Regions from separate parts of the Streptomyces sp. NPDC055966 genome, predicted to be linked through region 2. Evidence: riboswitches for the same ligand, from Rfam matches in the RefSeq annotation. Region 2 holds a riboswitch; the other holds the start of a gene.
The links. Region 2 has a riboswitch for cobalamin ahead of ACFC8N_RS00730 (prenyltransferase/squalene oxidase repeat-containing protein). Riboswitches for the same ligand answer to the same signal wherever they lie in the genome.

Region 1: another riboswitch for cobalamin. It lies ahead of ACFC8N_RS40165 (CbtB-domain containing protein); the one in region 2 lies ahead of ACFC8N_RS00730 (prenyltransferase/squalene oxidase repeat-containing protein).

Annotation. Positions count from the first base shown of each region.
Region 1 covers NZ_JBHJYK010000026.1:94,673-98,096, forward strand. The annotation lists one part of gene ACFC8N_RS40155 (IS5 family transposase) at 1-298, shown strand, start outside; one part of gene ACFC8N_RS40155 (IS5 family transposase) at 298-767, shown strand; gene ACFC8N_RS40160 (histidine phosphatase family protein) at 786-1,367, opposite strand; cobalamin riboswitch at 1,477-1,636, shown strand; gene ACFC8N_RS40165 (CbtB-domain containing protein) at 1,674-1,886, shown strand; gene ACFC8N_RS40170 (CbtA family protein) at 1,899-2,660, shown strand; gene ACFC8N_RS40175 (ArsR/SmtB family transcription factor) at 2,759-3,133, shown strand; gene ACFC8N_RS40180 (cytochrome P450) at 3,421-3,424, opposite strand, start outside.
Region 2 covers NZ_JBHJYK010000001.1:151,446-154,869, forward strand. The annotation lists gene ACFC8N_RS00725 (hypothetical protein) at 183-1,058, shown strand; cobalamin riboswitch at 1,167-1,299, shown strand; gene ACFC8N_RS00730 (prenyltransferase/squalene oxidase repeat-containing protein) at 1,416-2,654, shown strand; gene ACFC8N_RS00735 (SCO2322 family protein) at 2,651-3,313, shown strand; gene ACFC8N_RS00740 (CbiQ family ECF transporter T component) at 3,306-3,424, shown strand, end outside.

The DNA.
Region 1 (3,424 bases), on a different contig from region 2:
GCTCCGCTGCTTCCGCCCGCTCCCGAGCGACGCCACCGCTACCCCGGTCGACTGCGTGTTCCCGACCGGGCGGCCCTCGCGGGCGTCATGTACGTGCTGCGAACCGGTGTCGCCTGGCGCGATGTCCCGGCCGAGACCGTGGGCTGCTCCGGGGTAACGGCCTGGCGCCGGCTGCGGGACTGGACGGAGGCCGGTGTCTGGCCGCGTCTGCATGCCGCCTTGCTGACCGAGTTACGCCGCGCTGACCTTCTATGCCTGGACGACTGTGCCGTGGACGGGTCGCACGTCCGGGCCCTGAAAGGGGGGATCACGTCGGCCCTTCGCCCGTCGACCGTGCCCGTCCCGGCTCCAAGCATCATCTGATCGTCGACCGCCACGGCACCCCACTCGCCGTCACGCTCACCGGCGGGAACCGACATGACGTCACCCAGTTGCTGCCGCTGCTGGACGCGGTCCCAGCAATTCGGGGTCTGCGAGGACGCCCCCGCCGCAGGCCCCGGCGCCTGTACGCCGATCGGGGCTACGACTTCGACAAATACCGCCGCCTGCTGTGGAAGCGCGGCATCAAGCCGATGATCGCCCGACGCGGCGTCGCACACGGCTCCGGACTGGGCAAGGTGCGTTGGGTGGTCGAGCGCGCCTTCGCTTGGCTGCACCAGTTCAAGCGGCTCCGCACCCGTTACGAACAACGCGCGGATCTCCATCAGGGCCTGCTCGAACTGGCCTGCAGCCTCATATGCCTTCGCCGCCTGCGGACCTCATCCTGAAACGACCGGTGAAGCGCGTCAGTTCGGTCGATTCTGTGTCAGTGGCTGCCCGCAGCGCAGATTCCAGCGCCCGTTCCGGCCGGACAGTTCAGTGACCGTGAGCGGTAGCACATCGAGTCGCCAGAAGGCTGTTGGCGGTAGCGCCAGCGCGTGCACGAGCGCCGAACGGATGACCGCCGGCTCCACGACCGCGACTGTACGGCCGTCATGCCGGGCTCGTTCATCCAGCCAACTGCCCACGCGTGCGCACAGGCTTGTGAGCGATTCACCGCCATGGGGCGCCGCAGACGGGTCTGCCAGCCAGGCAGCAACCGCTGCCGGGTCGGTCACGGCGATGTCGTCGAGCCTCAGTCCGCGCCAGGACCCGACGTCCAGATCACCTAGCTCCTGGGCAGATTCAGAGGCAAGGCCGAGGGCCTCGGCGGTCTGGCGGCAGCGGAAGGAGGGGGCGACGAAGCACGGAGCCGCGGCCAGGCGTGTGTCAGCTACCGCTCGTGCCGCCCGCAGGCCCGCGTCATCCAGCGGGCCGTCGTTGCCGAACCGCGCCTCCCGCAGCTCTGCCCCGACTGCCGGTGCGACCAGCATCACGCGCGCGGTCACCGCGCCCTCCTTCTCCGCTTTTCCGCGCGATACCGCGCGCATACGTACCGGCGTCGGGGTGCTCCTCCCGCTCCCGGTTGTGCGCCGTCCGCCGCTGCGACTCCCCTTGGCCGGGCCTTCGCGACACGGTACCGTCACTGCGACAACTCAAGACGACGGTGCGGCGGAAGCCCGGTGAGATGCCGGCACGGTCGCGCCACTGTGAGTCCGGAACCTGACCTGATGTCAGTGCCCGGCGAGTCAGACCCGCCACCGTCGTACATGCTCCACTGAACGGGACGCGAGTTCCCAGAAGGAGGTCCGGCCATGGCTCACCCCATCGCCCCCGCCGCCGCGCCGACGATCGCCCCCATCTCCGTCAAGGCGATCCTGCCCTGGGCGGTCTTCTTCGGCATCCTGCTGATGGCCCTCATCTACTTCGTCGGCGCCGAGCAGGGTGCCACCTCTCTCCTCTCCGGCGAGAACGTGCACGAGTGGGTGCACGACGGCCGCCACCTGCTCGGCTTCCCCTGCCACTGAGCGGAGCAGCACGTGAACTCCGCCTCTGTCCGTGGGCTGCTCGTCCGGGGCATGCTGGCCGGTCTCGGGGCCGGCCTGCTCGCCCTGGTCGTCGCCTACCTCCTGGGTGAGCCGCGCGTCGACGCGGCGATCGCCTACGAAGACGCCCACACCACCGAGCACGGCATGGAGATCGTCAGCCGGAGCCTGCAGTCGACCGCGGGCCTGGCCACCGGTGTCCTGGTCTACGGCGTGTCCCTGGGCGGTATCGCCGCCCTGGCGTACTGCTTCGCGCTCGGTCGGATCGGCCGGTTCAGCCCGCGCGCCACGGCCGCCCTGCTCTCCGGGGCGGCGCTGGTCGCGGTCTACGTCGTGCCGTTCCTCAAGTACCCCGCCAACCCGCCGGCCATCGGCGACCCGGCGACCATCGGCAAGCGCACCACGCTGTACTTTCTGATGATGGCGCTCAGCGTCCTGCTGGCCGTCGCCACCGTGATCATTGGCAAGCGGCTCGCCCCCCGGCTGGGCAACTGGTACGCCACGGTCGTCGCCGTCCTCGGCTTCGCTGTGGCCGTCGGCCTGGCGTACGCCCTGCTGCCCGCTGTCAACGAGGTGCCGCAGGACTTCTCGGCAACGCTGCTCTGGCAGTTCCGCCTTGCGGCACTCGCCATCCAGCTCACGCTCTGGGTCTCGTTCGGCCTGCTGTTCGGGCACCTCGCCGAGCGCCTCCTCAACCCGAAGCCCGCAACTGCCAAGCGCGACGCCGCGTCGGAAGCGACCGCGGCCGTGCTCTGACACCACGGGCTCCTGTGGAAGCCAAGGGCCGGTACGGACGACAGGACGTCATCCGTACCGGTCCTCCGCACACCTGAGGTAGGACGGACGCCACGGTGATGGACACCACCAAGCATCCTTTGCGGCACGCCATCGACGAGTCGGCCGTGAGCGCGGCGGTTGCAGGCATCGGAGAACGAAGCCGTGTGAACTCGCTGGCAGCCAGGTTCGCGCTGCTCGCAGAGCCCGGCCGCCTGGCCCTGCTCCTCGCGATGCACCGGGCCGGGCCGATCTCCGTCACCGACCTCGCACTGGCCACCGGGATGCGGGACACCACCGTGTCCCACGCCCTGCGCCTACTCAGGACGGCTGGCACCGTCTCCGCCTCCAGGACAGGCCGCGTTGTCCGGTACCAGCTGAACGATCCCGAAGTCGTCCAACTTCTCGATGGCACTGCGGGATCCGCACGAGCAGACGTCCAACATCAGGGCTGACAAGGCCGCGCGGTCGGCACATCACGGCGAGGCCGCCGCAAATCCCATCGGCCCCGTTCCCTCTCATGCCCCCTCCGGTCATGGCGATTCAAGATCGCAGGAAGGTCCTCGACGTGCTGGCGTGATGGCCATCAGTGCCTTCGGCTTCTCCTCCGACGGCCCTGCAGCGACCATACGATCCAATGAATACGACACGTGGATCTCCATCAGAGCCTGCTCGAACTGGCCTGCAGCCTCATCTGCCTTCGCCGCCTGCGGACCTCTTTCTGAAACGATCAGTTACTCCGCTAC
Region 2 (3,424 bases):
AACGAGGCAGGAATAGTTGACAGTTGAGCGTGCGGTGGGTGAGGATCACGACACAGAGAGCAAGATTTCGACCCGCCCCGGGTGCCGCACACGGGGGGAGCGGCACCCGGGGTGTTCCGCTGCCCGTACGACCGTCCCGCCTCGCCGTCCCGCCCTGCCTCTCCCGCAAAGGTGAAGCGCCGATGCCGCAGCCCGTCCTTCTGCTCGGGGCCGGCCCCGCCGCGTACGGGGTCCCGCTGGAGCGGATCGCCGAGGCCCGCCCCGTGATCCTGGTCGACACCGCCGTCCCCGGCTGGGCGCGGCCCTTCCTGTCCGGCCATCTCCCGGCCGACCCCACGCACGAGGCGGAGACGGCCGGTGCGCTCGCGCGGTACGCGGACCGGCATCCGGTCGCGGGCGTGCTGACCTGGACCAGGGAGCATCTGCGCACCGCCGCGCGGATCACCGGGCATCTGGGGCTGCCGGGCCTGTCGTACGAGACGGCCGGGGCCTGCACCGACCCCGTGACGTCCACGGCACTGCTCGCCCGGCACCGCCTGGCCCCGGACGGGCCCGGTGACCTCGACGGCCCGCTGGTGTCCGCGGAGACGGTGGTCCTGGACGACGAGGTCCGCATCGCCGCGCTCACCCGTACGACCCCGGGGGCGCCGGGGGGCCTGCCGCTGCGGCACTCGGTCCACGCCCACGATGGCCTGCTGCACAACCGCTTCCTGCGGCAGACGGTCGAGCGGGCGGTGCGGGCGCTCGGCCTCACGCACACCGTGGCGCACGTGCGGCTGCGGCTGACCGGCCGGGGCCCGCGGGTGACCGGGGTCGTGCCGTTCCTTCCGGGCGACCTCATTCCCTGGCTGGTGGAGCGGGCCACCGGGGTGGATCTGGCCGGGGTGGCGCTGGCGATGGCGTGCGGGACGTTTGTGGACGCCACGCCGAGCCGGCAGCGGGCCGCCGCGATCCGCTTCGCGGAGTCGGCGGGCGGCGCGTGTCTGCCGACCCGGGTGTACTGGGTGGCGGAGGGGGAGGACGCGGCGGAGTGCGACCGGGCGCTCGGTGCCGCCTGACGGCATCGCCGGTGCAGGGGGCCCGCCCACTCCGACGTCGCACCCGGATCACCGTGACCCCGGTCACCGCCGCCCTGTGCCCACGGCCACCCCCCGGCTCGCGCATGCCTGCCGGTAAGGTGGCGGGGTCGTCATCACACCCGTACAGGGGGAAGCCGGTGCAATTCCGGCGCTGAGCCCGCAACCGTGAACCGTCCGTCGCCGGACGGTGAGCCGGACCGCCCGGGACGGGACGTTGACCGGCTCACGTGCGTCGGCGACCCGCCGCGCACGGCACCGTCGAGGTCTACGGAGTCGAGCCGCCCGGGGGGTTCCCGCGCGCTGCCCGGCTCCCCGCAGGAGAGGCAGTCGCCGACCATGAACGTCCGCCGCAGCGCAGCGGCTCTCGCCGCCGTAGGCGTGCTGGCCGCCGCCGCGCCCGCCACGGCCGCCGGAGCGTCCCCGGCCCCGTCGCCGTCTGCGAAGCTCACGATCCCGGCCGGGCTGTACGGCACGGGCGACCCGACCTACGACGGTGTGTGGCGCCAGTCGCTGACGCTGGTCGCGCAGCGCACGCTCGGCTACCGGCCCGCCGCGCAGGCCGTCGGCTGGCTCGCCGGCCAGCAGTGCGCGAACGGCGCGTTCGCCGCGTTCCGCGCCGCCCCGGACAAGGCCTGCGACAGCAAGGTCGTCGTGGACACCAACAGCACGGCCGCCGCCGTCCAGGCCCTGCGGGCGACCGGCGGGCACGACGACGCGGTCGGCAAGGCGGTCGCCTGGCTGAAGTCCGTGCAGAACACGGACGGCGGCTGGGGCTACAACCCGGGCGGCGCCAGCGACACCAACTCCACCTCCGTCGTCATCGGCGCCCTCGCCGCGACCGGCGCGGACCCGGCGCGGACCACCAGGGCGGGCAAGTCCCCCTACGACCTCCTCGCCGCCCTGTCCGTGCCCTGCGAGCAGCCCGGCGGCGGCGCTCTCGCCTTCCAGCCGGACAAGAAGGGCGCCCTGGCGGCCAACGCGGACGCGACGGCGGCCGGCGTACTCGGCGCGCTCGGCAAGGGGTTCGTCGCGACGGCCGGCAAGGCGCCCGGCAGCGGCGCGTGCACCGCCGGCGAGCACCTCACCCCGGCGCAGATCGCGGACAACGCTGGTGCCAACCTCGCGTCGGCCGTCGCGAAGACCGGCCATCTGACGTCCGCGCTGCCCGGCGCCACGGACCAGCCGGACTACGGCAACACGGCGGACGCGGTCGTCGCGCTCGCCGCCGACGGGCGCGGCGAGCAGGCGTCGCGGTCGTACACGTGGCTGGAGCACAACGCCACGCGCTGGGCCGAGCAGAGCGGCCCGGCGGCGTACGCGCAGCTGATCCTCGCCGCGCACGCGGTGGGCGCGCAACCGGGCGACTTCGGCGGCACCAGCCTGGTCCGCTCGCTCAACGCGCAGGGCCCGGCGCCGAGCATGGAATCCGCCGGGCACGCGTCCACGAGCCCCGAGAAGTCCGAGAAGTCCGACGGCGGTTCGCCGTTCGGCCTCTGGTGGTTCGTCGGTGTCTGCCTCGTCGCGGGCATCGGCATCGGCTTCCTGCTCAGCGGCCGGAAGAAGCAGCAGCCGTGACCGGGGGCCGCCGTGCGGTGAGCCTGACGCTGGCCGCGTTCGTCCTGCTCGCGGCCGCGGTGACCCAGGCGCATGCCGCCGGCTACCGCTACTGGTCCTTCTGGGAGCGCACCGACGGCCGGTGGACGTACGCCACGCAGGGCCCGGCGAGCGTCCGTCCCGACGACGGCGCGGTGGCGGGTTTCCGCTTCGCGGTCAGCGCGGACTCGGCCGACGCGAGCCGGCCGCGCGGCACCGCGGACTTCCGGACGATCTGCGCGGCCACGCCGGCCAGGTCCGGCATGAAACGGGTGGCGCTGGTCCTCGACTTCGGCACCCCGGCGGACGCGCCGTCCGGCGAGAGCCCGCCGGCCGGCCGTACGGCCTGTGCCCGGGTGCCGGACGACGCGACGACCGCCGACGCCCTGGCCGCCGTCGCGCCGCCGCTGCGCTACGACACCGACGCCCTGCTGTGCGCGATCGCCGGGTATCCGCACCGGGGGTGCGGCGAGCAGGTGTCGGACACGCGGAAGCCGCGCCGCATCACGGGGCACGGCGCCGAGAAGAGCCCCTCGGACGGGCCCGCGCTGGGGCTGCCGATCGGCGTGGGAGCGGTCGTCCTGCTGGCGGGCGCGGCGGTGTGGCAGACGCGGCGGCGACGGAACGAACGGAATGGCTGAGCAGGGCGGGCGTGCCGTTCACCCCGGTGCCTGGTGGCTGTGGGCCCTGAGCCTCGGCACCGCCGCCACCCGCACCACCAACCCCCTCCTGCTCGCCCTCCTCATATCCGC